DNA from 3 places in the Velazquezella soli genome. Region 3 is predicted to be linked to each of the others. Evidence: riboswitches for the same ligand, from Rfam matches in the RefSeq annotation. Region 3 holds a riboswitch; each other region holds the start of a gene.
What was found. A riboswitch is a leader RNA that binds a small molecule or an ion and turns the genes downstream of it on or off. The one in region 3 is predicted to bind cobalamin.
Positions count from the first base shown of each region.

Region 1 (10,451 bases), 840 kb from region 3:
CTCTTGATGACCGACAATGTCGATGCGTCCGGTGTCGCCCGCTATCCGGTCGGCTCGCTGCCGGTGATGGATCCTGACACGGGCGAGGTTCTAATCGACGACCTTGGACGGCGTTCCTATACGACCTCGATCGCCTACGGCCCGACGATCGGCAAGAACATCGCGCTCGCCTATCTGCCCTGGTCGCATTGCCAGGTCGGCCGGAAACTGACGGTGGATTATTTCAACGAGGCCTTCCCGGTGGAAGTCGCAGCGGTCGGTTACAAGCCGCTCTACGACCCTGAAAATCTCAAGCCGAGAAGCTGATCGGCTTCGGGTCTGACAAACAAAAAACGCTCCGCGGATGTCCACGGAGCGTTTTTTTATTAGCTGAGACTGATCTTAGTACTGCGCAGTCGGGGACGAAGAGCCCTGCTGGTTGCCGTTGAGGCCGGTTGCGACGACCGACACGCGGAACTTGCCGTCGAGGTTCTTGTCGAAGATCGCGCCGACGACGATGTCGGCCTCGGCTTCGACTTCGTCACGGATGCGGCTCGCAGCTTCATCGACTTCGAACAGTGTCATGTCGGTACCGCCTGAGATCGAGATGAGCACGCCCTTGGCGCCCTTCATCGAGATGTCGTCGAGCAGCGGATTGGCGATGGCGGCTTCGGCGGCGATCAGCGCGCGGCCATCGCCGGAAGCTTCGCCGGTTCCCATCATCGCACGACCCATGCCCTTCATCACCGATTTCACGTCGGCGAAGTCGAGGTTGATCAGGCCTTCCTTGACGATCAGGTCGGTGATGCAGCTGACGCCCGAAAACAGCACGCGGTCCGCGATCATGAAGGCGTCGGCGAAGCTGGTCTTGGCGTCGGCAATGCGAAACAGGTTCTGGTTCGGAATGACGATGACCGTATCGGCGGCTTCACGCAGGGCTTCGATACCCTCGTTGGCCGTCTTCATGCGGCGGTGCCCTTCAAACGAGAAGGGTTTTGTGACGACCGCAACCGTCAGGATGCCGGCAGAGCGTGCTGCGCGTGCAATCGCGGGGGCCGCACCCGTTCCGGTGCCGCCGCCCATGCCGGCGGTGACGAAACACATGTGCGAGCCGGCGAGATGATCCATGATCTCGTCGATCGATTCTTCGGCCGCCGCGCGGCCGATATCCGGCAGCGAGCCAGCACCGAGACCTTCGGTCACCTGCGCACCCAGCTGGATTCGGCGCGACGCCTTGGATGTTGCCAGAACCTGGGCATCCGTATTGGCGGCGATGAATTCCACGCCGTGGAGATTTTCCGTGATCATGTTGTTGATCGCGTTACCGCCACCGCCTCCGACACCGATCACGGTTATCTGCGGTTTCAATTCGGTCAAGCCGCTCTTAATATCCGTCATCTTCGTCTCCTTCAGCTCCTTCCGGTCGTCCCATACCAGAAGGACGGCGAATCGCCCCGCAGGCTATCTGTCCGCAAGGTCATAGACCAGAGCGCTGTCAGGCCAAAGAGGCAGGAGTAGGGTGAGGGCGATGTCATCGCGATTTAATGTACAGCATCCCTGAATTGAGCGCCTCACAAAGGTCGCGACCAATCCAAAATAGACCGTTGCGTAAATTGGTATGTTATACTATTACACTCAGCAACGGCAGAGATCGCGCGGGGATCGCTCTGGACAAGCACCGGCGTGTTCCCTATCAGTTGGAGCGCTACGGTTCTGCAATCGCAGATGAAAAGGGAATGCGGTGAGGCTTTCGGGCCAAGTCCGCGACTGCCCTCGCAACTGTAAGCGGCGAGCCAGCCATCGATACCACTGATCATCCGATCGGGAAGGCGATGGAAGGCGTTCGAGCCGCAAGTCAGGAGACCTGCCGTGGCATGGACAACCAACACCGGACGAGGGGTTCCGGCAGGGAGATGATTATGACGCAAGCAATGCGCTCGTGCGCCATTTTGACGTCGAGCCGCGATGCGGCTTCAGGTCGTCCTGCCCTTTTTTCCGATTATTAAAGGACAGGACATGAAATCAGGGCTTATCGCCGCCTTAGTTGCGGCACTTCCCACATTCGCCTTTGCCGCACCGACCAGCTACCCGCTGACGATCGAGAATTGCGGTCGCCCCGTCACGTTCGAGAACGCGCCCCAGAAGATCGTTTCGATCGGTCAGGGCATGACCGAAGTGCTTTATTCGCTCGGGTTGGCCGACAAGGTGGCGGGCACTGCCGTCTGGGTCGGGCCGGTGCTTTCGCCCTATGCAGAGGTGGATGCGAAGATCAAACGGCTTGCCGACAACGACCCGAGCTTTGAATCGGTCGTCGGTCTCGAACCGGATCTGGTTGCTGCCGAGTTCGAGTGGCATGTCGGGCCGATGGGGTCCGTCGGCAAGCGCGAGCAGTTTTCCGATCTCGGCATCAACACCTATGTCTCGCCCGCCGATTGCGTCGCCAAGACCAATGTCGATGGCGGGGACGGCGTTCGCAACGAACTGTTCAAGATGGACCTGATCTACCGCGAGATTACCGAGCTCTCGAAGATCTTCGACGTCGAGGACAAGGGCACGGCCCTGATCGCAGACCTGAAACAGCGCGAAGCCGCAGCCGTCGCATCGATCAAGGGCGTTGAGCTAAAGAACCTGCCGATCGTCTTCTGGTATTCCAGCAAAGAGACCAAGGGCGACGCCTTTATCGCGGGCAAGAACAGCGCACCGGCCTATATCCTCAACACGATCGGCGCCCGCAATGTGGTGACGACGGAAGAAGAATGGCCGCTGGTCGGCTGGGAAACGATTGCTGAGGCCAACCCCTCCGTCATCGTCGTAGCCACCATGGACCGTCGCCGCTATGCCGCGGATGATCCTGCCGTGAAGATCAAGTTCCTCGAGACTGATCCCGTCGTCAGCCAGCTGGATGCGGTGAGAAAGAAGCGTTTCGTGATGATGGACGCCCAGTCGATGAACCCGACGATCCGCACGATCGAGGGCATCGAGACGCTCGCCCGGGGCATCCAGTCCTTCGGCCTTGCGAATTAGGGTGCGGCGGGAGATGATATCTTTCCCTGTTTCCGCCATCGTCGATGAGGCGAATTTGCCCGACCTGCCCAGGCGCCCCAAGTGACGCGATCCCGTATCGGACGTTGGGCGCTAGGTGCCGCAGGCGTGTTCCTCGTGCTATCGGCGCTTCTCGTCGCCATCGTTGCCGGGGTGGCGATCGGTGAGATGACCATTCCCATGGAGACGACGATTTCTGCGGTGACAAACCGGCTCGGCTTTACGGCCGTGGCCTTGCCGCGCATCCAGGAAGCGGTGATCTGGGACTATCGCCTGTCGCGCTCACTGGTCGCGGCGTTTTGCGGCGCCGGCCTGGCGCTGTCGGGGGCGATCCTCCAGTCTCTGCTGCGGAACTCGCTGGCCGAGCCTTACGTGCTCGGCATCTCGGCTGGGGCATCGACCGGTGCGGTCAGCGTCATGCTGCTCGGCTTTGGCGCGGGCGCGATCTCGCTTTCCGCCGGAGCCTTTGCCGGCGCGCTGATCGCCTTCGTCTTCGTGGTAATGTTGTCGAGCGGACGCCAGACGGCGGACCGGACCATTCTGGCCGGCGTCGCCGCCTCGCAATTGTTCAACGCGCTCACCTCCTACATTGTCTCGACCTCTGCCAATGCCGAACAGGCGCGCAGCGTGATGTTCTGGCTGCTCGGCAGCCTTGCCGGCGTCCGCTGGCCGGAGGTGACGCTTGCCGCATCGGTCGTGACCGTCGGGCTCGTCGTCTGCATCTGGCATGCGCGGGCGCTCGATGCGTTTACCTTCGGCGAGGATGCGGCGCGTTCGCTCGGCATTGCGGTACGGAGGGTCCGCGTGGTGCTGTTGCTTGTCACGGCGCTGATGACGGCGACGATCGTCAGTATGGTCGGCGCGATCGGCTTTGTTGGGCTCGTCATTCCGCATGCCGCCCGGTTTATCGTCGGCCCCGGCCATATCCGGCTTCTGCCGGCCTGTGCGCTGATCGGGGCGCTGTTCATGGTGCTCGCCGATATCGTCTCGCGCATCGTCATCGCACCGCAGATCCTGCCGATCGGGGTGGTGACGGCGCTGGTCGGCGTTCCCTTCTTCTGCGTCATTCTCTACCGGGCGAGGAGGGTCGCATGACAACCGATACCGTCTCCGCCCCGGTTTTGGCCGCCAGTGCGGTTCGCTGGCTCGCCGGGCGCAAGGTGATCGTCGATGGCGTCACCGTGTCGGTCGATGAGGGCCGGACGCTCGGGCTGATCGGGCCCAATGGTTCCGGCAAGTCGTCACTGATCCGCCTGCTTGCGGGTCTGCGGCCACCCGCCGCCGGCAAGGTCACGCTCGATGGCAAGCCGATGAGCGGTTTCGGACGGCGCGAGCTCGCCCGCCGGGTTTCCGTGGTCGAACAGCATTCGGCAACCGAGGCGAATGTCACCGTCATCGACGTGGTCCGGCTTGGACGCACACCATACCGGTCGGCGCTGTCGCCATGGACGCAAGAGGACGACCGGATCGTGACCGAAGCCTTGGTGCGCGTCGGGCTGGATGATCGCCACGAGCAGTTCTGGCATACGCTGTCGGGTGGCGAGCGTCAGCGCGTGCAGTTAGCCCGGGCGCTCGCACAGTCGCCGTCGGTGCTGATCCTCGACGAACCCACCAACCATCTCGATATCCAGCACCAAATCGACATCCTGCGGCTCGTCTCGGAGCTACCGCTGACGACGGTCGTTGCGATCCACGATCTCAACCTCGCCGCCCGGTTCTGCGACGTGATCGCCGTGCTTTCGGAGGGACGGCTGGTCGCCTGCGGTTCGCCCACCGATATTCTGACCGAGCAGATGATCGCCGACGTGTTCTGTGTTGAAGCCCATGTCTCGACCTCACCGCATCACGGCCGGCTGCATATCCAGTTCCTGATGTGAACCGATCTAGGCGGCGGCGATCTGCAGCAGGTTGCGCAGCAGCATCGCACGGGTGAGAGCGCCGACCGAACCCTGCGGCGGCGTCACCCAGCCTGCGACATCGGCGACATCGGCTGCGACATCCGAGACCATCGATCCATCTGCGCCGTAGCTGATGCCGACGCCGACGACGGCGGCACCGGGCTTGACCATGTCTGCGGTGACGAAACCGGGCTGGCCGAGGGCGGCGATGACGATATCGGCACGCCTGATGTCCTCGGCAATATCCTGCGAGCCGCTATGCAGAAGGGTGACCGTCGCATCGATTCCGCGAGCTGAAAGAAGCATGGCAAGCGGGCGCCCGACGAGCTGGCCGCGGCCGATGATGGCCACCCGGCGTCCGGCTAACGGTACGGCATTGTCCTGCAGAAGCGCAAGGATCGCAGCCGGTGTACAGGGCAGGAGCCCCGGCTTTCCCGCCAGGAGCAGACCGAGGTTTTGCGGATGCAGGCCGTCGATATCCTTGGCCGGCGACACGGCGGTCATGACGCGTGTCTCGTCGATGTCAGCCGGCAGCGGCAGTTGCACCATTTGCCCGTGAATGGCGGGGTCAGCATTCACGGCGGCAATCTGGTCGAGCAGGGCTTCGGTGGTCGTATCCGAGGGCAGGCGCAGGTCGATGGCCTCGATACCGACCTCGACGCAGTCTGCATGCTTTCGGCCGATATAGGTGGCGCTGGCCGGATCGTCTCCCACCAGCACCGTCACCATCTTCGGTGCAATGCCGCGGGCGCGGAGACCGGCAACCTCTGCTGCCATCTCGCGCCTCAGCCGGGCGGCGAGGGCTTCGCCGTCCAGCAGTGTTGCGGTCGTTCTTGGCAGGGTCACGCTCATTTCAGGCCGATCGAGGGATCGATGAAGCGGTTGGTAACGACCTGGTCCGGCTTCACATCCGGATCGGCGCGCTCGTCGAAGCGCGGCTTCACCAGTTTGAGCATCTCGGCGACGCGGTCCATGTCGAAATCGCCGATCGTCGCGTTGGGGCCGTTGCCGATAATGCCGGTGTCGACCATCGTCTTTGCGGCATAGGCCATCAGCTCGGGCGCCGTCTTCCACCAGCTTGCGGCATGACCGGCGGCGTTGAAGTCGACGATCACCTTGTTTGCCTCCGCCGGATCCCTGGCGTAGTCGGCGGTTGCCTGCTGCAGAAGCGGAACGAGCTTTGCCAGGCACGGTGCCAGCTCTTCCATTTTCGATGTCGCGACGGAGAGCATGCCGGTGTAGTTGCGATAGCCGAGGTCGTTCATGTTGAGATAGCCGATCGGCTTGCCCCAGTTGTTGCCGTGCTCGAACTTGTAGACTTCGCTGGTGACAAAGCCCTGGTTCAGCCATGTGCCGTTGTTGGTGACGAAATTCTCGCCGTCGCCGCGATAGCCCTCGACGAACACGTCTGCGGGGACGCCCTGCTCGACGAGGTAGAGGCCGAAGGTGCGCTTGATCGTCGAGACGTAGATCTTGCCCTTGCCGCTCTCTGCGAAGGTCTTGAGATCGGCAATCGACTTGAAGCCGTCAGGATAGGTGGCCTTGTCCCACAGGAGAACCGTTGGTGCGATATCGAGCGGCGCCATGACGCCGACCACGGGAAAGCGCTTGGAAAAGATAAAGGCGTTGTCCAGTTCCTGATAGCCGAGATGCGGCGTGACGCCGGCCTTGGAATTGCCCATGTAGAGCGCCGAATAGGCGGTCTCGCCATCGCCCATGCCAAGCCCGCCGCCGCCCTCAAGGATGGTCAGCTCGATGCCGGTCGCGCCGAGCGGGCCGGTATATTGGCCCGACGTCATCTCTCCGCCCGAGCCGATCAGCTGGTAGAGGGGACCTTGCTCGGCCTGGGCCAGCCAGTCCTTCTGGATGATGAACGGGCTGGGGCAGACATCGGCGAGCGGCGTCTTGTAGTGGCTCTTGGCGAACTCGCCGGCAGACGCACCGTTTGCTGTAGACAAGGCCGTTGCGAATGTGGCGATCGCCATTGCGGCGGTCAGTGTGGCAGTCAGCTTTTTTGTCATGTTCGTTCCCCTGATTGCTTTTTTCTAGGTCAGTTCAACAGCGATGTCAGCGTTGCCTGTCGCTCGATTCGTGCCAATGCGCAAACAGACGGTTCCCGAGCCAGTTGAAGGACAGGTAGACGGCGATCGACAGGGCAGAGGCGACAATCAGCGCGGCATACATTTGCTCGTATTTGAAATCGATCTTGGCATTCATCAGCAGCTGACCAAGGCCTCCCTTGCCGGACAGGAAGAACAGTTCAGACACGATCGCGGCGATGACGGCGAGGCTTCCGGAAATCCGCAGGCCTGCAAAGAGCGTCGGCGCGGCAGACGGCAGCGCGGCCTTGCGCAGCATCACCCACCAGGAGGCATTCTGCAGCTTGAAAAGTTCGAGAATGTTGCGGTCGACGCTTTTGAGGCCGAGCAGCAGCGTCGTTGGAATGGCGAAGAAGGTGAAGAGCGCGACGATCAGCACCTTGGGCAAGAAGCCGAAGCCGAGGGCGCTCTGGATCAGCGGGATGATCGCCATGATCGGGATCGACTGCAGCGCGACGAGATAGGGGAAGACGGCCTTTTCCAGCGCATAGACGCGGAACATGACGATGCCGAGCATGATGCCGACGGGGATCGAGACTGCAAGTCCCGCAATCGCGATCGAGATCGTGGTCAGGGCCCGCGTGAGCAGCTCGGTGCGGAAGCTCGCAATGCCGAATGCCTGGTTCCACAGGCCCTCCGCACTCGGCATCAGGAACTGGCGATGCGCTGGAAGGTCGGCCCGGATCAGGGCGTAGGCTGCGACGATCAGGATGCCGAGGATGAGAGGCGGTGCGAAGCTTAAGACGAGGCGGCGGCCGACGCTTGGTGCCGGTGCAAGCGGGACGGGGCTGTAGCGCTCGACCTGCGCCTTCAGCGGCGTCGATTTGTAAGCGGCGACAATAGGATCCGACATGGCGCTCAGGCCTCTATGGCATGGCGAAGGGCACGCGATACCGCTCCGCACAGTTTCGAGAATTCCGGCTCGTAACGCAGGTCCGGCTGGCGCGGGAAGGGAAGGCCGATGTCGAACGTATCGATGATCCGGCCCGGACGGCGCGACATCACCACGACCTTGCTCGACATGTAGACGGCCTCGGGAATGGAGTGGGTGACGAAAATGCCGGTGAAACCTTCGCGGCAATGAAGGTCGATCACCTCGTCGTTTAACCGTTCGCGGGTGATTTCGTCGAGCGCGCCGAACGGTTCGTCGAACATGAAGACGTTGGGATTGAGCGCGAGCGACCGTGCCAGCGAGGCGCGCATCCGCATTCCCCCCGAAAGCCTTCGCGGATAATGGGCCTCGAAGCCGGAAAGGCCGACGAGCTCGATCTTTTTCTTCGCGATTTCGCGGCGCTTCGCGGCGGGGTAACCGCGCAGCTCCATCAGCAGTTCGACATTCCCCTGCACGCGCCGCCATGGCAGCAGGGTCGCATCCTGGAACGTGTAGCCGAGCTGCTGCCGATCGACCCAGACATCGCCGGAACTGTGGCTCGACAGGCCGCTCGCGATCCGCAGCAGCGTCGATTTTCCGCAGCCGGACGGGCCGACGATCGACACGAACTCGCCATGGCCGATGGCAAGGTTGACATCGGACAGCGCCTCCGTTCCATCCGGGAACGTCATCGAGACCTTTTCGAACACCACGGCATTGCCGCCGGGCAGGGGCGGGTGGGGACGTGCACCAATATCGGCGGCGTTGACTGTCGGCGATCCCGTCATGACAAATCCCCTTTTCTCATCTCAAAACCGCAGCATGGACGTGCGGACCTGCTCGATGAAGGCCTCCGTGCGCTCATTGGTGACGTTGTTGATATCGTAGAGCGCGTGATATTTCACCTTGACCCGCGGATTGCAGACGACGCGCAGGAAGCGGGTGGCGTTGCGGCGTGGTGGATCGCCGAGAACCATCGCACGCCAGCGTTTCGAGCCGTAGGTGGTGACGGTCGCGAGCTTGCGGATATTGGTGAGGCCCGGCGAAAGCTGCCCGTCCTGCAGCTTGAACGACACGTCGGGCAGAAACACCCGGTCGAAATAGCCCTTGAGGATCGCCGGCCAGCCGAAATTCCACACGGGATGGCAAAGAACCAGTGCATCGCAGGACATCAGCCGGTCGACATAGGGCGCGACGCGGCTGCGATTGATGGAAAGGTCATGATAGTCGCGCCGATCCTCCGCCGACAGAACCGGATCGAACCCTTCCGCGTAAAGATCCAGGTCGTCCACCGTATGCCCGGCCTCAAGGAGGCTCGCAACGACCGTATCGTGCAGGCGCGAGGCGAGGCTTTCCTTCAGCGGGTGGGCGTAAATGACATGTACCTTCATCGGTCCATAATTCTCGTTATCGGTTGAAAAGGAAGATGCGGCCTGGAGCGGGGACCCAGTCAGGATGCGTCCAGGCGATCATCTTGCCGGGGTTGAGCAGGCCCTTGGGATCCGTCTGGCGCTTGAATTCGAGCTGGGCCGGATCTGTGCGTTTCATGCCGCCTTCTTCGAGCGTTACCCGGTGCGGGTTGAACACCGTGACGCCCAGCCGTGTTTCCAGGATCTCGACCACCTCTTCGAGCCGCTCGGCGCTCTCGTATCGCAGCAGCGGCATGGCGACGGCGGCGACCTTGCCGGAAAACCGGGTGAATTCGAAATGCAGGATCAGCTCGTCGCCGAATGTCTCGGCGATGCGGTCGATCGCGCCATAGAGATCGTCCTGCGGCAGCATCATCTGCAGGTAGGTGATCGACGGATCGATCTTGATCGCCCGAAGCGTCGTGTGGTTCCAGGCGAGCTCATAGGCTGGCGGCAGGCGCATGCCGGCACCATCCCGGTCGGCGCGGAAGCGGATGACGGCGCCGGCGGTATCGTCGACTGCGGTCACTAGCGTATCGAGATCCTGCCTTGCAACCATGACCGCAATCAGGGCCTCGCCGGATTGCAAAAAAGGCGCGTGCCGGGTGAAATACCGATCGGGAATGGCGCTTTCGAAGGTAGAGAGCATACGCAGGCTGATCGCGTCATCCTCACCGAGACGAAAGGCAAGACGGTTCGCGGAGGCAAAATCGGGTGCGCCGATCAGCACGTCGACCCAGTCTCCGGCCGGGTCGACCGGGATCTCGATCTCGGTGATGACGCCGTTGACGCCGTAGGCGTGTGCCGCCTTGGCAATGTCGTCGCCGACAAGGTCGATGACGCGGGGCTCTGCCTCCATCGTCACGAGACGCAGGCGGCGGATATTGGCGGGATTGCGCAGGCCGCCCCAGCGGATGGCGCCGACACCGCTCGATCCGCCGGCGATGAAACCGCCGAGCGTCGCAGTTGCCGTGGTGGACGGAAACAGGCGGATTTCCAGGCCCTTTTCACGCGCCGCCTGTTCAAGATCCGCCATGACGGCGCCGGCTTGGGCAACGAGATGATCGTTGCCGATGCGAACGACCCCGTTCATGTGTTTCATATGGAGGACGACGCCGCCCTGTAGCGGCATGGACTGGCCGTAGTTGCCGGT
Region 1 is NZ_CDRNXF010000004.1:1,405,786-1,416,236, forward strand. Features, by position in the region: gene AC0JZ8_RS10340 (GcvT family protein) at 1-306, shown strand, start outside; gene ftsZ (cell division protein FtsZ) at 382-1,377, opposite strand; cobalamin riboswitch at 1,671-1,865, shown strand; gene AC0JZ8_RS10350 (ABC transporter substrate-binding protein) at 1,996-3,003, shown strand; gene AC0JZ8_RS10355 (FecCD family ABC transporter permease) at 3,085-4,116, shown strand; gene AC0JZ8_RS10360 (ABC transporter ATP-binding protein) at 4,113-4,898, shown strand; gene AC0JZ8_RS10365 (bifunctional 5,10-methylenetetrahydrofolate dehydrogenase/5,10-methenyltetrahydrofolate cyclohydrolase) at 4,905-5,765, opposite strand; gene AC0JZ8_RS10370 (hypothetical protein) at 5,768-6,940, opposite strand; gene AC0JZ8_RS10375 (ABC transporter permease) at 6,987-7,871, opposite strand; gene AC0JZ8_RS10380 (ABC transporter ATP-binding protein) at 7,877-8,677, opposite strand; gene AC0JZ8_RS10385 (NAD(P)H-dependent oxidoreductase) at 8,699-9,280, opposite strand; gene AC0JZ8_RS10390 (FAD-binding oxidoreductase) at 9,297-10,451, opposite strand, start outside.
Region 1: linked by a shared signal. The riboswitch ahead of AC0JZ8_RS10350 (ABC transporter substrate-binding protein) and the one ahead of AC0JZ8_RS06400 (DUF1636 family protein) in region 3 are both predicted to bind cobalamin.

Region 2 (10,451 bases), on a different contig from region 3:
GAAAGCCTTTGGATCAGGCGCTCGTCATCGAGACCCTCAAGGAACTGGAAAGCGAGCGGTAATATCCGTCCAAAGACGGAAGCTGTTGGCATAACCCTCTTCGATGTCTATGGTCACGGCCATGTTGCTTTGGCCGGTACCGGACCATTGTGACCTGGTCGCGATGAGGCATCGATGAACGAGACAGAGCGACACGATTTCCAGTCTGATATGGACGCTATTGCCGGGATAGCAGCAGTTCCGTCGATCCTCGAAGTCATCAGCGCCACGACAGGCATGGGCTTCGTCGCCGTGGCGCGGGTGACCGAGGGCAGGTGGGTCGCGTGCAAGGTGCTCGATGGGATCGATTTCGGCCTGAAAGAAGGTGGTGAACTCGCCGTCGAGACGACGATCTGCCATGAAATCTGCGCGAGCCACGAGGCCGTCGCGATCGATGACGTTGCCAATAGCCCCTACGCGGGACATCACACACCGCTTCAATACGGGTTTCAAAGCTATGTTTCCGTTCCAATCGTCCAGAAGGACGGCACGCTTTTCGGTACGCTCTGCGCGATCGATCCCAAGCCGGCGCAAGTCAACAACAAGAAGACGCTGACGATGTTTCGTCTGTTTGCCGAGATGATTGCGAACCACCTCGACGCACGGACCGAGTTACTGATGACAGAGGAAAGCTTGCGGGTGGAGCAGGAGATATCCAAGGTTCGGGAGCAGTTTGTCGCTGTCCTGGGACACGATCTGCGCAATCCTCTCGCATCCATGGTGGCCGGAACCAAACTGCTGGCCAAATCTCAACTAGACGAGAGGGCAAAATCCGTTGTCCAGCTGATGCTGAAAAGCGCCGATCGGATGTCGAACCTCGTCGACAATGTCATGGACTTCGCGCGAGGGCGGCTCGGCGGCGGGATTTCTCTTGAGCTGACAGATGAACCACTGCAACCGATCCTGGAACAGGTCGTCAGTGAACTACAAAGCGTTTGGATAGACCGCAAGATCGAGTCTGAGTTCAGGATCTCACATCCCACAAGGATGGATCATCAGCGCCTCGCGCAGCTTTTTTCGAACCTGCTTGGCAATGCTTTGACGCATGGGGCCGCCGATTCTCCGGTCAACGTGGTCGCTGAGACAACCGCTGACGCCTTTGAGCTTTGGATCAGCAACGGTGGCGATCCAATCCCAGAGGACGCCCTGGATAAGCTTTTTCAGCCCTTCACTCGTCCGATGGGTCATGCGTCCAAGGGAGGCCTTGGCTTGGGGCTATATATTGCTTCTCAGATCGCCGAGGCGCATGGAGGAACACTGTCGGTCAAGTCCTCGCCGGAAGAAACACGCTTTACGTTGCGAGTGCCATCGTAACGAGCATGGGCCGCTTGGCCGGAAATCACTCCGACAAAGAATTCATCGCCCTCGCTGCGATGAGATCGTCAGAGCAGTGCTCCTGCGGCACTGGTAAAGACGCCCGCCTTCAAGCTGGGTTATTTGGCGGCGTATTCTGAACGCATGCGTTCGCGGATGCCGCCATCCATTTTCATGCCGTCCGCCATGGGTGTGTGGATGGATCCCCGGTTGGCCGACCGAAAAGCGGCTTTCTCAGACTCGGATTTCGAAATATTCGCCGACAGTCGTTCGGTTAGGTCGGGGCATGAGATGATGCGATATGCTGGAGCCCTTGGCTTTCCAGCCCACCGGCTGTTCTTCTTTCGGATCGGTGCATGCCTTCACAATCGCATCGACGACCAGTTCGGGGTCATCCATCATGGTCATTTGTGGCTCGTGGCCGGAATAGTTCGCGGCATGTGTCCACCAAGGTGTATCGACGGCCCAGGGCATGATCGTTCCGACTTTGATGTTGCAGTCAGGACGTCTTTGGCGGTGTAACACTTATGACAGCGACGGCGACGGCCTACATGGCCGGGGCGCTCGCTGGCGCATTGCTGATGGTGAGATGGCATCCTGCCGATAGAGGCTGGGTCGCGCTTGTCGGCCTTTCGCTCTTACGGGCTGGCGCCGTTCAGCCTTCTCCTTGCAGGGACTATAGAAATCCTAGTAACAGCATATTTCGTGGCGGGCATAGGGATCGAAATATTCAATGTGCCCTGGTTCACCTCGGTCCAGAGCGAAGTTCCACAGAACCGGCTCTCACGTGTTTCTTCGCTCGATTTCCTCTTTTCCTATGGGCTAGCACTGGCAGGGTTGGCGCTTATGGCGCCCTTGGTGAACCTTCTAGGAAGAGAAAGCGTGCTGATCTGCACGGGTATCCTGTGCCTGGTGATCCCCGTACTTGCGATGCTCGTTCCGACGGCGCGATATTTCTCACGGCATGCCGTCCAGCCCTCGCGTGGTGCCCATTGAACGGAGGCACCACCATCACGACAGTTGACGGGCATCTGTCTCGGCAGTTCAGAATCGCTGCGAAATCGTCAGGTAAAACGAACGACCGGGTGCCGAGGCGACACCACCGACCAGATCATCAAAGGTTGCTTCATAATTTTCGTCGGTCATTTTCGGACGGCAGCGGCGGCCGGTGTCGCTGTCGCTGTCGAATATGAATAGGTCACCTGCGGTAAGACTGCCTATCGCAGCCTCACGCCTTCAGGCGCTCAGCCGCCCTCAGGGCCGCAGCCTTTGCGTCGTCCATCGCTGGCTTTCTGGCATTCAGCAACGAATTGCTGATCTCCGGTCCGGCCTTTTCCGGGCTGCCTGCATCAAAGGGTGGGTGCGGATCGTATTCGATGATGAGCTGAATGCGTTTTGCAGCCTCTTCGCCCCGCAGGCGCGCGACGATCGACAGGCCGAAATCGATGCCTGCCGTGGTGCCGCCCGCAGTGATGATGTTTCCATCCTCGACCACACGGTCATGGACCGGTGTAGCGCCAAATATCGGCAGCAGATCTCGAACATTCCACAGCGTGGTTGCCCGTTTCCCCGTGAGAACGCCCGCAGCACCGAGCACAAGCGAACCTGTGCAGACGGCCGTCACGAAACGGGCGCGGCCGGCCATCTCGCGAACGAAATCGAGCGTTTCCTGATCTTCCATCAGCTCGGTCGCGCCGACAAGCCCGCCCGGAATGAAGAAGACATCGACATCGCGTGGGCAGTCCATGAACGTCGTCGTGGCGGTTACGGGGATGCCGACATCGGTCGAAACGGGGGACTGGTCCTTCCAGACAAGATGGACCTTGCCGCGGGTCATGTTGAACACCGTCAACGGCCCCGTGAGGTCGAGCAATATCATTTTGGGATGCACCAGCATGGCAAACACAGGAGCATCTTTTGGCGTCTCACCCTGTGCGAATGCTTGGCCGGAGTTCAGCAGCAGCCCTGCGCCGGCTGCAGTCATCAGGAGATTGAAATCACGACGGTTCATTTGGACGATCCTTGGTTTTGCAGGGCTATGACTTGAGGAGGCTCGAGCGGATGCGCTCGACGGCTTCCGGCTCGGGCTCGCCGTAGGGGAGCAGGCCTTTCAGCCGCCCGTCTGCGCCAAACATCAGCAGCGAGGTCGTGTGGCTCATGTGATAGTTGGGATTGCTGCCTTCCTGCTTTGCGGCATGGATCATCATCCCGTCTGTGACCTTCTTCATTTCCTCCGGCTTGCCGGTGACGCCGGTAATGCGGTTGCTGAAGGCTGTGACGTAGGCGTGCATGATCGACGGCGTGTCGCGCTCAGGATCGATCGAGAAGAAGTAGGTCTTCAGCGGTTTGCCCGCCTCGCCGAGCGCCTTCAGGTAGCCTGCGACTTCGAAAAGCGTCGTCGGGCACACTTCCGGGCAGTTGGTGTAACCGAAATAGACGAGCGACGGGCTGCCCTTGAATAGTGACTTGTCGACCGGCTCCCCCCGGTCATTGACCAGGGAGAAATCGGTGTCGAATGCCGCGTACCGGGGCTCGTCCTTGAATGTGAACGCGAGAATGCCAATCAGAACTGTCACAAAGATCACCGAGATGGTTGTGGCGACCAGCATGAACGGATTGGGTGTCATTGGCCATGTCCTTCATGGCTGCCATGATCGCCGTGCCCGCCATGCGCAGCCTCAGGCTTTGCGCCACCAGCCACTGGACCGACGGACAGTTCGACATCGACTGGCCCGGCCTTCTCGAAGACCAGTGTCGCCTTGACGGTCTCACCTTCCTTGAAGGGCTTGTCGACCTGCATGAACATCAGGTGATAGCTGCCGGGTTTGAATTCGACAGAGCCGTGAGCCGGAACGGCAACGCCATCCTTCAATTCCCGCATTTCCATGACGCCGCCATCCATCTTCATCTCGTGAATCTGGACCTCGCCGGCACGATCGGAGGTGGCACTGACAAGGCGGTCTGCTGCGCCGCTATTGACGATCGTCAGGTAGCCGCCGCCGACCTTGGCGACCGGCAGCATGGCGCGGGAATAGGCGGACTCGACCTTGATGTCGCCCTTGACGTGACCATCGACGTGATGTGCGAGCGCCGAGACCGGAAGCGACAGGGCAAGAACCGCGGCGAAGATTTTGATTCGGGTGAATGACATGAAGGATCCTCCTTGGAATGAATTCGGCATTTCGGTCTTTCTCAGGTGAGCGCGCGTTTGAGCGGCTTGATGTGGCGGATGACGAAAAGGTCGAGCACCAACACGGCGACGAGGACGAGGCCTGTCAGCGGAAACAGAAGCGATACGGCCAGCATGACAATGGCTGCCCCCTTCCAGAGAGCCATCTTCTCCGGAGTGACCGGAGCAACGAGACGGATGGCGCCGGCGGGCCTGCGTTTCCACCACATGACGATGCCGCTGACCGACAGGAAGATGATGGAAAGACAGAAGAGCGTGTTGAGAGCGATATTCCAGACACCGATATCGCCCTCGTGCAGCGCAATGCCGACTGCCATGGCCTTGCCCGCGGCGCCGTAGTCCTCGTAGCGGATATCAGCGAGAACCTTGCCGCTATACTGGTCGATATGCATGGTGCGGTCGGAAACGGGATCGGCGCTGTCATTACTCATCGTGTCGCGAGCGATTGTCCACACACCGGTTTCCCCACTCGGAAAGGAGAGCTGGAAGCGCCCGCCGAACCCAAGCGATCTTGCCTGAGCGACAACCGCGTCCACGCCCGAGGCGTTAGAGGCTAATGGCATTGCGTGGCCATTATGCGCAGCATGGGGATCAGATGCGGGCATCGGGGTCTGTTCCAGCACCCACGGAACCTGCTTGACGCCCTCATGGTTCATACTCGCATGGGTGACATCCGACAGCGGCACATTATCCCATTTTTCCGCAGGAAATGTGCTCCAGGCCTGTGTCATCTTCTCACCCCAGACCCCAGCCCACGTCAGGCCGGAAAGGAGAAAGGCGAAAAGGATGAGGGCGATGTAAACACCCACAGTCTGGTGCAGTGATTTCCAAACTTGCCGGCCACGAAACTGCGGGATAAGCGATTTCGCCAGACTGCGTTCGCCGCGTGGCCACCACAAATAAAGACCCGTGATGATGAGAACGATGCCGAAACCCGCGGCTATCTCAATCAGTCGGTCGCCGACTGTTCCAATCAGCAAGGTCCCATGGATGAGATTGGCCAGATCGTAGAGCGCATCACGGCGATCCCATGTTCCGATAACCGTTCCCCGATATTGATCGACAGCCACCATGGTTGCCTTTTCGCCCGAATTGACGCGAAAGACGGCCGGCTGTGTTTCCGAGCGGGGCACGATGTACTGGGTTACAGCACCTCTTGGCACGGCAGCTTTTGCCGCCTCAGCCTGTTGCGAGACGGCAAGCGCCTGGTGCGCGGGGGCGACGGTGTAAAATTTTTCTCCGTCACGCCCCACCAGGACCGATGACCAAAGCATGATGAGCCCTGTTACGGCGAGTATCAGAAGAAAAGGCGCGACGTACAGTCCGGCATAAAAATGCCAGCGCCAGGCGGTGTTGTAGAAGTCGCGCGTGCTGCGATTGTCGGCTTTTCCCGCCGTGGGTTCTGCGATCACGGTCATACGTATCCCCTCTGGTACGATGTCGCTGCGTTGAATGGATGTTGGATTGATCGTGCGCCTGAGCGATGCTCCGTCCGGCGGGGACGAAGGCGCAATCTGCCGGATTTCTGCCGTCAGACGCTCTGCTGGCTACGAAAGCGCAGCGGAGAGCGAACGCAGACGGCTATCGATTGCTACTCCCCCTCTCGGAGAGACGATCGATAGGGCAGACGATCAAATGTCAGATAGCGAGGGGAGGGCCTCTGGCGGAGGCGCCGGATGGTAGGAAGGAGCGGGGTGCAAGCTCGATTGCTACTGATTGAGCATGTGCGACTTCGCGCAGGATGGGCGCGCCAAATGTGTCGGTGGGCGTCGGCAGGATAGTTGCGGCGGCCAGTCGGCAAGCTTCGCAAAATCCGCCGGCCTTCTGGCCATGCTGATGTGTCTTGCCATCTTCTGATGGAAGGCAAAGCACTGGCAAAGTTCCGTCAGGAAGAATGTAGGCGGCAATTTCGCTGGCTGGAATTGGGCCAGCGTCGAGGACAGGTGTCTTATGGGCGAACCCGAGCAAAAGGAATGCGAGTGCGCATGCGATGCACAGCCCCCATTGCCGCAAATGCCCAAAATTCCGGATCATCTCATCGATCTGCCCGTGAAACCTGACGGATGTCATACTCCCTCGATCGGGACGGCGCAATGTGTCGCAAGCGTGGTGACAATTTGACGCGTGGCGGGCGAGCAGCGTGTCAGTCAAGGCTTGGTTCGACTTCGCCTTTGTGGCAGACAATTCACACCGCGAACGTTGCGAGCGGTCTCGAAGCTCTGAAAGATGGTCTTATGAAAGCTGCCCCGAACACTGCCAAGGCTATGTCCGATCACTGGAACGGGCGCGCCCATCGCTTCAACGGTGCGGCCTCACACAAACGTCATCACGACGACTGGAAACGCGTGTTCTCCGCTGCACTCGGTGACAACATCCGCGATGCTGTCGATCTTGGATGCGGCACAGGGGCCTGCGCATTGTTGCTCGCGGAGCTCGGCCATCGGGTCACCGCAGTGGATGGTTCAGAGGGCATGCTGTCCCACGCGCGTCAAGATGCCGAGGCCCGCGGCCTCGACCTGACCTTTGTCCATTCGACGATGGATGACGCCGAAATTCCTGACGCGAGCGTCGATATCGTTACCTTGCGCAATGTTCTATGGACGCTTGAGAACCCGGCGGGTGCGCTGTCCCTGGCTCACCGCATCCTGAGGCCCGGTGGCAAGCTTCTGGTGTCGGACGGCCTGTGGTTCCTGCATCGCAAAAACGACAGCGCAGTTGAGTTCGGCAAGGAACTGCCGTTTTTTAACGGCCTGACGGATATTGATGCGCGTGCACTGCTGCATGAGGCTGGCTTCGGCGACGTGCAGTCGTGGAAGCATCTCTTTGAAACGCATCCCTATGGTGCCGTCTACGATGATAGCACACAGCAGATCGAATATTTCGTGCTGACAGCGACAAAGCCGCGCTGACGCAGATCCAAAGCTTGCGTGGCAAATCCAAGCCTGTATAGCTTTCAACCGTCGGTTCCCGTAAGGGACGAACAGGGAATTCGAAACGGAGCGATCCGTCAAACGAAACTGCCCCCGCAACTGTAGGCGGCGAGCATCCTTTCATCGGCCACTGGGCGCTTTGCCCGGGAAGGCGAAAGGACGCAGCGACCCGCCAGTCAGGAGACCTGCCGACACCTGGGTAAACTAATGCCGGCGGGGTGTCCGGAGGAGGAAGCGGATGTTTGCAGCGTTCTTGCGTGCTGTTTCGAATGGCGGTGAAAACTGGCAGGCGGGTGTCCCATGCCGTCTCGACGATCCCCGATCGGGTCCTTTTCACTGACCGGAGATTGATCATGACGAAACTCAAGGCAGCGCTTGCCTTTTCGACCCTTCTGTTCGCGAGCTCGGGCGCTTATGCTGCCTCGACGACCTATCCGCTCAAGATCAGCAATTGCGGTCAGGAACTGACCTTCAATGCTGCGCCTAAAAGCGTTGCAACCGTCGGCCAGTCGACGACTGAGATGCTCTATGAGCTCGGCCTCGGCGACAAAGTTGTTGGCACGTCGGTTTGGTTCAACGAGGTTCTGCCGGAGTTCAAGGACGTCAATGCCAAGGTGCCGCGTCTGGCGGACAACCATCCCGGTTTCGAAGCCGTGGCTTCCAAGAAGCCCGAGCTGGTGACGACCCAGTTCGAGGTCCATGTCGGCCCGCAGGGCGTGGTCGGCACGCGCCAGCAGTTCAACGAGCTCGGCATCAATGTCTATGCCATGCCCGCCGATTGCGTCGGCAAGGACAACATGTCGGGCGGCGACGGTTCGCGCAAAGTCCCGTTCTCGATCGACACGGTTTACCGCGCCGTCGATGAACTCTCGACGATTTTCGACGTGCAGGATCGCGGTGACAAGCTCGAAGAACAGCTTCGCTCACGCGTGTCCGCCGCTGCCGCAAAGGCGAAGTCGCTCGATCTGAAGGACGTTTCTGCCGTCTTCTGGTTCTCCAGCGCCGATATCGATCTCGATCCCTTTGTCGCTGGCCAGAAGGGTATTCCCGGCTTTATCATGAATACGCTCGGCGTGAAGAACGTGGTGGAGAGCGATGAGGAATATCCGTCCGTCGGTTGGGAGACGATCGCCAAGGCCAATCCGGATGTCATCATCATCGCGCGCATGGATCGCCGCCGTTATCCGGCCGACGACTATCAGGTTAAGCTCGACTACCTGAAGAGCGATCCGGTGACCCGTGAGATGGAGGCCGTCAAGAACGGCAATATCGTCGTGGTCGATGCCCACGCCGTCCATGCCGGCATTCGCATCCCGACCGGCATTGAAACTGTCGCCGACGCGCTTGAAGACATTAAGGGCAAGCAGTGACCGATATCGCAGTGGAGCGGGACGGGAGGATCGCCACGCGCCTGATCGGTTATCTGGCCGGCTCCGTCCTCCTGCTCCTCATGGCCATTGCGCTGGGCGTCTCCGTCGGGGAGACGTCCATGCCGATCCATCTTGTCGGCCAGACGCTGGCCAACAAGATGTTCGGCGCATCCTATGCCATCGATTCGATCGACGCTGGCATCATCTGGAACTATAGGCTCACACGCGCCATCGTGGCGGCCTGCTGCGGTGCGTCACTGGCCGTGTCCGGCGTCGTCCTGCAAGCGATGCTGCGCAATACGCTGGCTGATCCGTATATTCTCGGTATCTCCGCTGGTGCATCAACGGGTGCTGTCACCATCCTGATCTTGGGTATCGGCGGTGGACTTCTTTCGCTCTCGCTTGGTGCCTTTGCCGGTTCGCTCATCGCCTTTCTTCTGGTGGTGATGCTGGCGCGCGCTGCAGGCGGCGGTGTCGGCATTCAGGCGACCGGGCTGATCATCCTCGCCGGCATCGCCGGTTCGCAACTCTTCAATGCCCTGACCTCCTTCATCATCACCCGATCCGCCAATGCTGAGCAGGTGCGCGGCGTGATGTTCTGGCTGATGGGGAACCTCAGCGGCGTACGCTGGAACGATGTCATGCTGGCCGTTCCGATCGCCATTCTGGGTGTCTGTATTTGCATGTGGCATCGCCGGGCGCTGGATGCCTTCACCTTCGGTGCGGACTCCGCGGCCTCTCTCGGAGTGCCCGTCCGAAAGATCCAGGCGATCGTTATCGGAACGGCGGCGATGATGACCGCTGTCATGGTCAGCATTGTCGGATCGATCGGTTTCGTCGGCATCGTTATTCCCCATGCCGCGCGCTTTCTCGTCGGGCCGCGTCACGCCCGCCTTCTGCCCGTGTCGGCGCTGATGGGAGCGGTTTTTCTCGTGCTTGCCGATATCGGCTCGCGGGTGCTGGTGCCCAATCAGGTCCTGCCGATCGGCGTCATCACCGCCCTTGTCGGCGCACCGGGATTCGCCATCATCCTCATTCGCGGAAGGCGCATTCGATGATCCTCACCGCTGACAGTTTGAGCTGGAAGGTCCGCGGTACCAGCATCCTGGAAAAGGTATCTCTCGACGTACAGGACGGAGAGACGCTTGGATTGATCGGGCCGAACGGTTCCGGCAAATCGACCCTGTTGAAACTGCTGGCCGGCATCCTCACACTATCATCAGGTGGCGTCTCGCTTCAAGGCCAAGCCATGGCGCGGATGAACCGGCGACAGGTTGGTCAGACCTTGGCCTTTGTCGAGCAGCAAAGCGATACGCTCGAGCGACTGACTGTCCTCGACGCGGTAGAGCTCGGTCGAACGGCGTGGCTGTCGGCGCTGCAGCCGTGGTCGGCAGGGGATGATTGGATCGTCGCAGAGGCCCTGCGACAGGTCGATATGGCCGGCATGGAAAAGCGATCGTGGCACACACTGTCAGGTGGGGAAAAACAGCGCGTCCATATCGCCCGTGCGCTCGCACAGCAGCCTAAAATCCTGCTGCTCGACGAGCCGACCAACCATCTCGATATTCAGCATCAGCTCTCTATCCTCGGTCTCGTCAAGGCGCTTCC
Region 2 is NZ_CDRNXF010000002.1:187,615-198,065, reverse strand. Features, by position in the region: gene AC0JZ8_RS02705 (response regulator) at 1-62, shown strand, start outside; gene AC0JZ8_RS02700 (GAF domain-containing sensor histidine kinase) at 175-1,353, shown strand; gene AC0JZ8_RS02695 (hypothetical protein) at 1,588-1,827, opposite strand; gene AC0JZ8_RS02690 (DJ-1/PfpI family protein) at 2,582-3,364, opposite strand; gene AC0JZ8_RS02685 (SCO family protein) at 3,390-3,980, opposite strand; gene AC0JZ8_RS02680 (copper chaperone PCu(A)C) at 3,977-4,504, opposite strand; gene AC0JZ8_RS02675 (PepSY-associated TM helix domain-containing protein) at 4,546-5,961, opposite strand; gene AC0JZ8_RS02670 (class I SAM-dependent methyltransferase) at 6,808-7,452, shown strand; cobalamin riboswitch at 7,488-7,680, shown strand; gene AC0JZ8_RS02665 (ABC transporter substrate-binding protein) at 7,827-8,843, shown strand; gene AC0JZ8_RS02660 (FecCD family ABC transporter permease) at 8,924-9,901, shown strand; gene AC0JZ8_RS02655 (ABC transporter ATP-binding protein) at 9,898-10,451, shown strand, end outside.
Region 2: linked by a shared signal. The riboswitch ahead of AC0JZ8_RS02665 (ABC transporter substrate-binding protein) and the one ahead of AC0JZ8_RS06400 (DUF1636 family protein) in region 3 are both predicted to bind cobalamin.

Region 3 (10,451 bases):
CCAGTGGCAGGCCCGTCATCGACCAGCAGCCGGACATCGCGGTGACGCCGGCGATCACATCCACCTCATAGCGATCCTTCAGCCGGACGTGCAAATGCATATAGGACCCGTAAAACAGCGGGTCTCCTTCGCTCAGAACCGCGACGGTCTTTCCGGCATCGAGGTAAGCTGCCACTTCCTCGGCCGAACGATCGAAGAAATCGTTGATCGGCGTCTTGTAGTCGGCTTCGTCCTTGTGGGTCTCGACCGTGACCGGATAGACCAGCGGCAGTTCGATCGTGCCCGGGCGGATATGCGCGTCGACAATCGTGCGGCCGTTGCCTGATGAGCCCTTCTTGCAGAAGAAAGCCAGCACATCCGCTTCATTGATGGCACGCACCGCCTTCAGCGTCATCAGTTCCGGGTCGCCGGGCCCGGTGCCGACGCCGATCAGCCTGCCTTTGGTACCATAGGGGCTCAAAGGCCTGTCCTCGCCAGCGCGTTGACGGCGGCAGCCGTCATGGCCGAGCCGCCCATGCGGCCGCGCACCACGGCATAGGGAATGCCGTGCGCCGATTCCATCAGGGCTTCCTTGGATTCGGCAGCGCCCACGAAGCCGACCGGCATGCCGATGATTGCGGCTGGGCGCGGGGCGCCGGCATCCAGCAGTTCCAGCAGGTGAAACAGGGCCGTCGGTGCATTGCCGATGGCGACCACCGATCCTTCCATCGCGTCCCACAGATCCAGTGCCGCTGCCGATCTTGTGTTGCCGATTGTTTTGGCGAGTTCGACCGTGCGGCTGTCGCGCAAGGTGCAGATCACCTCGTTATCGGCCGGAAGCCTTGCACGGGTTACCCCCTGCGCCACCATGAACGCGTCGCAATAGATGGGCTTGCCGGCCAGCAGCGCATTGCGGGCGGCAGAAACGAAGTCGTCGGAGAAGCGGAAATGTTCGGCCGCCTCGACCAGACCGCAGGCGTGGATCATGCGGACTGCGACATCCGCCTGCTCTTCCGAAAATGCGGAAAGGTCGGCTTCCTCGCGGATGATCGCAAAGGACTTCAGATAGATCGCATCGCCTTCGTGGATATAGTCGTAACTGGTCATGGTCATCCTGGTATGGCCGCCTGACAAAGCCGGTCCGGACCGATCCGGGCAAGGCAGGCAGCGGAATTTTCCCCCGATCGCCGTTCCGATCCGACGAGAGCGGCAAGGCGGCGAAGCGTGGCGTTGGTATCGGCAAACGCGATGGAAGCAAAGGGTTGGCCGCTCGCTTTCGCCGAGGCAAGCAGCGAAACGTGATCCGGCATACCGCACAGCGTCAGTGCCGTTGCTTGCGGATGGGCGCAGCCCTTAGGGCAGCCGCTCACATGCAGCTTGAACGAGCCGTCCAGCAGATCGGCGCATTCTGTGGCAGCGCGCGTGGCGATCTCGTGGGTGGCAATGGTGCCGGAACGGCAGGCCGGGCGTCCGGTGCAGGCAGCGATATGACCGCGCGGATCGGCAGCCGACGTCACGAAACCGGTGTCTGCGGCAAATGCCGTCAATGTGCGGCACGCGGTCTCGCTGCCGAAGAACAGGAGCGAATGATCGAGCGCCGGTTTGACGGTGCGGATGTCCAGGCGTGTGGCTTCCGTGCAGAGGGCAATCATGTTTCCGGCATGGGTCTGGCCGAATGCCGGGCCTAGGCCGGTCGCGAACGTGCCGTTTGAAAGGGCATGCAGCGTGAAAGGGGAGATGGTTGCGGCAGTAAAATCGTTGGCAGGTAGACCTGAAGCGAGGTCACGACCGCGGGCATCGCTTCCAAGCGAGGCGAGCTTTTCGAGAAGAGAGACGGTCGCCTCGATGGCCTCTGTTTCACGTAAAACGTTGAAAACACGCCCGGAAGCTTCGGTGCCGCCGAGCAGGATCTTCCAGAGGATTTCGCTATCCGCCTCCACGGCGACCAGCCTTATATCAGCGATCAGCCCGGACAGTGTCAGGCGACCCGTACCATCGACGATGACAGACATCTTTGGCGCAAGGCCTTTGATGTCACGGGCACGGTCTCTGATCGCGTCTGCCAGCGGGCGCGGATCTACAATCTCCGTGGCTTCGTCACCGGCAAGCGGCGGCACTTCGACGGCAAGGCCATCGCGCAGCGGCAGGTCCAGCGCTCGCACCTTGGCCTCGAGACGCGGCGCGGAAGTTTCGCTGAGTCCCCGGATCTGCAGGTTGCCGCGTGCGGAAATGTCGATCATGCCGTTGCCGTGACGCATTGCCAAACGGCAGAGATCGGCGAGTTGCTCCGGCGCAATTGCAGCGGTCAGCGGCACGCGCGCAAGCAGGCCGTCGCCCGTCATCATCGGCGCAGACAGGGCAGGGCAGGCGCCGCGTCTCATGTCCAGATCGGCCCGGTCGCGTGCGAATACTGTCATGCGACCAGCCTTTCGCAGTCTTCGGCCAGCATTTCCAGCTCGGCATTCACCGCGTTGCGGCGCGGATGCCAGAGACCGCGATCGAGTGCCGCGCGGAACCGCAGGCCCATGTAGCGGGCGCCTTCGGGGTTCTGGGAAATCAGGAAGTCGCGGACTTTCTCGTCGCCCAGATAGGCGTCATAGGTCGCGTCGATCAGCGATTGCGGAACGGCGTGGGTGGTCTCGGCAAAGCCGATCAAGCGGTCGACGGCTTCGACCAGTTCGGCTGCACCGCGGGGACCGTGGCGCATCTGGCCGGCGATAAAGCGCGGATTGACGGCACGGGCGCGCACGACGCGGGTCACGGCCTCGGAAATGGAGCGTGCTTTCGGCTTCTGCGGATCGGTCGTATCGAGCGCGATCATATCTGCCTTGCCGCCCAAAGCCGCCACAGCTGCGGAAAATCCGCCGATAAAGGCAACGTCGGCGGAGCCGTCGAGAAGATCGCGACCGGGATCATCGCCGGTATGGACGAGAAGGTCGGCGCTGCCGATTCTTTCGGCAAACCCGCCGGGAACGTGGACGCCGTCGCCATCGGCACCGCCGAATGCGTGGCTGGTGGCGTCGAGATAGAGACGGCCGAGTTCCTCGCGTTCGCCCCAGCTGCCGTCGGCAAGCTTTTCCTCGATGCCGGAACCGTAGGTGCCGGGGGCCGAACCGAAGATGCGCGGGGGCACATGGCCGAGCGTCTGCGCATCCTCTGCCAGCGGATTGTCACCCGGTGCTTCCTCACGCGCGGCAATCGCCCGCATGGCCGCATCGAGAAGTGCTATCAGTGCCGGAAACATGTCGCGGAACAGGCCGGAAATCCGAAGGCTGACATCGATACGCGGGCGGCCAAGCGTGGCCGGCGCCAGAACCTCGATACCGGTGACGCGGCCGGTCGCGGCGTCCTGTACGGGTCTCGCACCCATCAGCGCCAGAACCTGCGCCACTTCCTCGCCGCCGCTTCGAAGCGAAGCGCTGCCCCATAGGTCGAAGACGAGGCTTTTCGGCCAGTCGCCATGGTCCTGAAGGTAGCGACGCAATATCTCGTCGGCGGCGCGCTTGCCGAGCTCGAACGCGGTCGGGGTCGGCAGGGTGCGCGGATCGCTGGCGTAGAGATTGCGGCCGGTCGGCATCACGTCGCGGCGTCCACGGGCGGGTGCACCCGACGGTCCGGGGCGGATATGCCGGCCATCGAGAGCATCGAGCAGCGCCTGCATTTCGGTGCCGGCACTGGCGATCCGCAGCGGATCGTCATCGCCGGCTGCGATTTCGCCGAACACGTGCTGGCCGTCCTTGATGGCGAAGTCCTTGAGATCGCAGAGAAACGCGTCGATGCGGCTGAGCGCCGTGTCGGGGTCGTCATCCCCTGTGATCCCGGCCTCCGATGCCAGTCCGCAGTCGCCCGCGGTCTCGACGATCAGTTTCGCCAGCCGGTCGCGGCGGCGCCTGTCCAGCCCGTCCGCCTGCGCGTATTCGTCGACCAGCAGCTCGAGTTTCGTTTGCTCAACCGAAAGGCCTGCACCGGTAAGAACCGGCGGCAGGTGTCCGATGGTCACTGCGGAAATGCGCCGCTTGGCAACCGCCGCCTCGCCGGGATTGGATACGATGAACGGATAGATGACCGGCAGGCCACCGGTCACAAGCTCCGGAAAGCAGTCTTTCGACAGCGCCACGGTTTTCCCAGGCAGCCATTCCAGCGTGCCATGGGCGCCGACATGAACGATCGCATGGGCACACACGGCATCACGCATCCACTGACCGAACGCATTGAGGGCATGGCGCGGCGGCAGGTCGGGGCTGTGATAGTCGGCGCGGCGGTCTGCATCGCGGCCGCGGTCCGGGGCAAGCGCCACCGTGACGTTCCCGAACTGCGCGGCGCGGAAACGGTAGGCACCGTCTTCCAGATCCGCATCCATTGCGGGCTCGCCCCAGGCGGAATCAATGCCAGCTGAAGGGCTGTAGGTTGCCAGCGGATATTGCACTGTCCTGGCGGCCAGAAGATCCAGAAGCGCGCGCGGGGTTTGCGGGATATCGGAAATAGAGTAGCCGGCTGTCGATAGCGTGCTGAGGATCGTGAGAACGCTTTGCGGCACGTCGAGGCCGACGGCATAACCGGTGCGGCCCGGCGCATTCGGATAATCCGGCATCAGGATGACGAGCTTTCGCTCGGCGCGGGACACGGTCTTCATCGCAAGGAAGGCGGCGATCCGGTCTGCGACGTGTTCGATACGGTCAGGTTCGGGCTGGTTGATGAGATCGGCCGTCTTGTCGCCGGCCTTGAACGAGATCGCGCCGGCGAGAATGCGGCCGTCCAGTTCCGGCAGCACGACATGCATGGCAAGATCAGAAGGGTTGAGGCCGCGGCGGCCTTCCATCCATCCGTCCCGCCGAGTCGTTGCGGTGACCAGCTGGAAGACGGGAATCCCTGAGCGGTCGAAAATCGTGTCGCCGTTGTCGTCGGTCGCACTTGCAAAGGCGGTCGTGGTGAGAATGGCGGCCGGATCGAGCTCTGCGATCGCCTGTTCGACAAAGCCGATGGTTTCCGCATCCTTCAGGCCGCCGACGAACATCGGCATCGGTGCGAACCCGCGGGCGGCCAGCGCCTCGTACATCGCGTCGACCGGGGCCGCATCATTGGCAAGCAAGGTGGAGCGGTAGAACAGGATCGGCAGCCGCTGCGCATCGGGCGGGAAACCAGCAGTAAGCTCATCGGCGGTCGAGATGCCGTGGCCGGGCTTGTAGAAGCCCCGCTTCGGCATCGGTGTCGCGGTCGGCAAGCTTTGCGTGTCGCCGCTTGCCAGGGCATCCAGGCGGCGCGCCAGAAGCTGCATATTGTCCGGCCCGCCTTCGCGGAAGAAGGCAAGAACGTCCGTCAGCGTCGCATCGGGCACTGTCGAGGCAGCCGCCAGGCGGTCGTCGCTGATGCTGCATTCCCCTGGCAGCATCGCGAGCGGGATCTTCTTGCGCTTCGCCAGTCGCGACAGCTGATCGGCGCCATAGGCCCAGCGATCATAGCCGCCGAGAATGCGCACCAGGATAAAGCGCGCGTGGGCGGCGGTCTTTTCGAGCCACAGATCGACGGACATCGGATGGCGCAGGTCGGAGATATTGGTGAGGCAGAGGCTCGCCTTGCCATCGCTCCAACCCGCTGCAATGCCGTTCAGGTCACTGCCGGAAAAAGACAGCACCACCACATCCGCCGGCGACTGGTTAAGGTCGACCGGCTCGATCAGGTCGTCGAGCGACGACGAGGTGGTGGCGAGAATATGCATCCTTTTCCTTCTACAGCCCTCTTATGCTGCCAGCATCTTTTCGATCGCCGCCCGGTCCATCCCCTTTTCACCGATCACGACGAGGCGGCTCTGGCGGGTCTCGCCGGGGCCCCAGGCGCGGTCAAAGTAATGATTCACGCGCGAACCGACCGCCTGGACCTGAAGGCGCATAGGCTTGTTGGCAACGTCGACAAAACCCTTGATGCGCAGCACGTTTTCCGCTTCCGCCGTGGCGGAAATGCGGGCAGCGAGTTCGTCCGCATCGGCAACGGCTGGAATATCGATGACGAAACTGTCGAAATCGTCGTGATCGTGATCCAGCTCGTCGTCATGATGGGTCTTGCGGTTTTCAATATCGTCCTCGACGGCAAGGCCGAGACCGATCAGCACGCTCGGATCGACGGCGCCGTTTGCAGCCGGCACGATCTTCACCGCCCGTGGCAGATGCGCCTGAATGCGGCCCTTGGCGGCGGCAAGCGAAGCCTGGTCGAGAAGGTCCGTCTTGGTCAGCACGATCATGTCGGCGCAGGCGATCTGGTCTTCGAACACTTCCTCGACCGGGTCGTCGTGGTCGATCGAGCTATCCTGGCTGCGCTGCGCTTCCAGTGCCTCGTGATCGTCGGCAACGCGGCCTTGGGCGAGCGCCAGACCATCCACCACGGCAATGACGGCATCGACGGTGACGCGGGCCTTCACATCCGGCCACTGGAAGGCCTGGACGAGCGGCTTCGGCAGGGCAAGGCCCGAGGTTTCGATCAGGATTTGATCGACGCGGGGCTCGCGGGCCAGGATCTGGTCGATCGCCGGAACGAAGTCGTCGGCGACGGTGCAGCAGATGCAGCCGTTGGCAAGTTCGATAATGTTGTCATCAGGGCAGCTTTCGATGCCGCAGCTCTTCAACACGTCGCCATCGATGCCGACATCGCCGAACTCGTTGACGATGATCGCGAGCCGCTTGCCCTTGAGGTTTTCGATCAGGTGACGGATCAGCGTTGTCTTGCCGGCACCGAGAAACCCGGTGATCACGGTGCAGGGAACGCGGTCGAATGAAACGCTCATGAAGGCAGGTCCTCGTGGTGCTGGAATGGGGGAATGCGGGCCGTCATGCCCTTGCCGCGAAGGCACATGGGGCGGCCGCGAAGGGGAAGGAAACCGCGCTCGTCATCAGCCAGCATCATCGCGCCGGTCACGATGTCCTCGACATTGTCGAGCGACAGATGACCAAAGACATAGGACCAGCCGGAGCGATGTCTGAAGGCAGCACTTGGGCTTTTCTCGCAGTTGGCGAGACAGGTCACGGGTTTAACCGAAAGCGGCTTGCCGGCAGCTGCCTCGCGAAGTGCTGCCATCAGGCCGATGCCCGGGCGCGCTTCGCTGTCGGATGCCTCGCGACAATTGGTGCAGACGAAAATCGTCACATCCGGCTCGCCGGCAAGGCCGTCTGCGGACGCATCGCGCTCGTCTTTTCGTTCGTCAATCACCATCGTGTCGCACTACCGCCCAAGCCAATAACATCGGGGTGCACGACAGGAAGGCAAGCCAATCCTGCAGAGTGAAAGAAGCTTTACCGGAGCACCCCGCCCGGAAAGGCGCGTTTTCGAACGGCAGGTCTCCTGGCTCGCGGGTCGTCACCATCCGCCTGCCTTCCCGGATTTCTCCAGTGGCCATAGTGGCAGGATGGCTCGCCGCTTACAGTTGCGGGGGCAGCCGCGGCATTGAACCATGGGATCTTAAAGATGATCCCGGGTTCGCACCGCATTCTCTCTTAGCCCCTACTGTTGCCGGCAAGGGACCGTATCGCAGTCACCTAAGCCTTGTCGCAGGGCAGTGTCAATGTCGCAAAGGCGATTGCCCGTGTGGGGAAACCGTCTATAGTGACCCTGTCTTTGGTGCCCGAGAGGGCTCATCGAAGGGAATGCGGTGCGACGATATCTTGACGTCAAACCCGCGGCTGCCCCCGCAACTGTAAGCGGAAAGTCTCTGCTCAACATGCCACTGGAGACATCCGGGAAGGCGGGTCAGAGGCGTTCGATCCGCGAGCCAGGAGACCTGCCGGAGACGATAGGCACAGTGAAAGTCCTCGGGTGGAGGGCAGAAAGACGACGTCCATGGTTACGAACTCTGCTGCCGGTGCAGCCAGCGTTTCCGCATCGAAAATCATTCCTCTTGGCATGACGGCCATACTCGGCCTGTTCATCGTAGGCTTTGTCGGCTTCTCGCACATCGAGGCCGTGCACAATGCGGCCCACGATACGCGCCACTCGCTGGCCTTTCCCTGCCACTAAGAGGAATTTTCCCAATGTCGCTGTTTCGTAACATCGTCCTCACGGCGGTGATCGCAGGGCTTTTGTCCGGGCTTCTGATGACTGTGATGCAAAGCTTTTCCGTCGTGCCGCTTATTCTGGCGGCAGAGACCTATGAACATGCCGGCGGCGCTGCCGGACATAGCCATGGCACAGCTCCGGATACGGCAGCCAGCACTGCAGCGCCGGCTTCCGCTCAGCATCATCACGCCGAAGAGGCATGGGCGCCGGCCGACGGGCTCGAGCGCTTTGCCTACACGGCTGCCGCCAATGCACTGTCGGCCATCGGTTTTGCGCTGGTTGCCATCGCCATTGCCGAAGCACACGGCGGGTTTGGTGGATGGCGCGGCGGGTTGATGTTCGGCATTGCCGGCTTCCTCACCGTCAGCCTTGCACCCGGCCTCGGTCTGCCGCCGGAACTTCCGGGCATGCCGGCCGCCGAACTGGGACCGCGGCAGATCTGGTGGATTGCGACGGCCGTCTGCACTGCCCTGGCCCTCGGGCTGCTTGCCTATACCCGTTCCGCCCTTCTTGCGGCTCTGGCGGTCGTCCTGCTGGTTGCTCCGCACATCATCGGTGCACCGCTGCCGCCGACCCATGACACCGCGGTGCCGATCGAACTGCATGCGCGGTTCGTCAATGCCGTCTACGCGACGAACCTCGTCTTCTGGGCCGTTCTCGGAGCGCTTTCCGGCGTCATCCGCGAGCGCTTCCGGGCAGGTGAGGGAATCTCGAACACGTCCAAGGAGCTTGCAGTCCGTTGAAGGAAATCGATCAGACCACCGAGCAGCGCCACCGGGCGAAGATGGAAAACCGCAAGGCGGTTCAGGATGCCGAAGTCGCGGAGAAGACCGTCGAAAAGGGTCTCCTCATGGTTCATACCGGCTCCGGCAAGGGCAAGTCGACGGCGGCCTTCGGGCTGGCGCTGCGCACGCTTGGCCACAACCGCCGCGTCGGGATCGTGCAGTTCATCAAGGGCGCATGGTCGACCGGGGAGCAGCCGGCGCTTGCGGTGTTCGGCGACCGCATCGCCTGGCACACAATGGGCGAGGGCTTTACCTGGGAAACCCAGGATCTCAAGCGCGACATCGCCGCTGCCGAGAAGGCCTGGGGCATGGCACTCGAACTGATGGCGGATGAAACGATCGGCCTCGTCATTTTCGACGAACTCAATATCGCGTTGCGTTACGATTATCTCGATCTCGAAACGGTCGTTGCCCAGTTACAGGCGCGCCGGGCGGATCTGCACGTGGTCGTCACCGGCCGTAATGCAAAACCGGCTCTGATCGAGGCGGCGGATCTGGTGACCGAGATGACGCTCGTCAAGCATCACTTCAAGGCCGGCGTCAAAGCCCAGGCCGGCATCGAGTTCTGACGGGTGGTGGCGCGCGCTCTCATGTTTCAGGGGACGGGCTCGGATGTGGGCAAGTCGCTGGTCGTCGCCGGGCTCGCCCGCGTCTTCACGCTGCGTGGCTTAAGCGTTCTCCCATTCAAGCCGCAGAACATGTCCAACAATGCAGCGGTCACCGCTGATGGCGGGGAGATCGGCCGGGCGCAGGCCTTGCAGGCAAGGGCTGCGGGGGTGCCGCTCAGCGTCCATATGAACCCGGTTCTGTTGAAGCCCCAGAGCGAAGTCGGCGCCCAGGTGGTGGTGCAGGGCAGGGTCGAGGGCAATGCCAAGGCTGCCGAGTACCAGCATCTGAAGCCGAAACTGCTTTCGCGGGTGCTTGAGAGCTTCGAAATCCTGAAAGCCAGGGCAGACCTCGTCCTCGTCGAAGGGGCGGGCAGCGCTTCGGAGATCAACCTTCGCCAGAACGATATCGCCAATATGGGCTTTGCCCGCGCTGCCGATGTGCCGGTGGTTCTCATCGGCGATATCGACCGGGGCGGCGTGATCGCGAGCCTCGCCGGCACGAAACTCGTCATCGATGCCGATGACGCGGCAATGATCCACGGCTTTATCGTCAATCGCTTTCGCGGCGATCCGGCCTTGTTTGCCGAGGGCATGCGGATGATCGGTGCGTTTACCGGCTGGCAATCGATCGGCCTCTTGCCGCATTTCGCCGATGCAGCACTTCTGCCGGCAGAAGATGCGCTCGGCCTTACCCAGTCGTTTGCGCGCAAGCCCGGCGCGATGTTGCGGATCGCGGTGCCGATCCTGCCGCATATTTCCAATTTTGACGATCTCGATCCGCTGGAAGCGGAGCCGGATGTCGAGCTCATCCGTGTTCGCCGCGGTGAGGCCATTCCCGGCGACTGCGATCTCGTGCTGCTGGTCGGCTCCAAGGCCACGATCGCGGATCTGGCGGCGCTGCGGGAAGCGGGCTTCGATACGGATATCGCAGCTCATCACAGGCGCGGCGGGCGTGTGCTTGGCCTTTGCGGCGGTTACCAGATGCTCGGCGGACGGATATCGGATCCGGAGGGATCGGAAGGTCCTCCCGGTTCGGCGG
Region 3 is NZ_CDRNXF010000004.1:568,454-578,904, forward strand. Features, by position in the region: gene AC0JZ8_RS06375 (precorrin-2 C(20)-methyltransferase) at 1-460, opposite strand, end outside; gene AC0JZ8_RS06380 (precorrin-8X methylmutase) at 457-1,086, opposite strand; gene cobG (precorrin-3B synthase) at 1,089-2,396, opposite strand; gene cobN (cobaltochelatase subunit CobN) at 2,393-5,695, opposite strand; gene cobW (cobalamin biosynthesis protein CobW) at 5,717-6,754, opposite strand; gene AC0JZ8_RS06400 (DUF1636 family protein) at 6,751-7,179, opposite strand; cobalamin riboswitch at 7,282-7,508, opposite strand; cobalamin riboswitch at 7,566-7,766, shown strand; gene AC0JZ8_RS06405 (CbtB domain-containing protein) at 7,804-7,980, shown strand; gene AC0JZ8_RS06410 (CbtA family protein) at 7,995-8,762, shown strand; gene cobO (cob(I)yrinic acid a,c-diamide adenosyltransferase) at 8,759-9,373, shown strand; gene AC0JZ8_RS06420 (cobyric acid synthase) at 9,377-10,451, shown strand, end outside.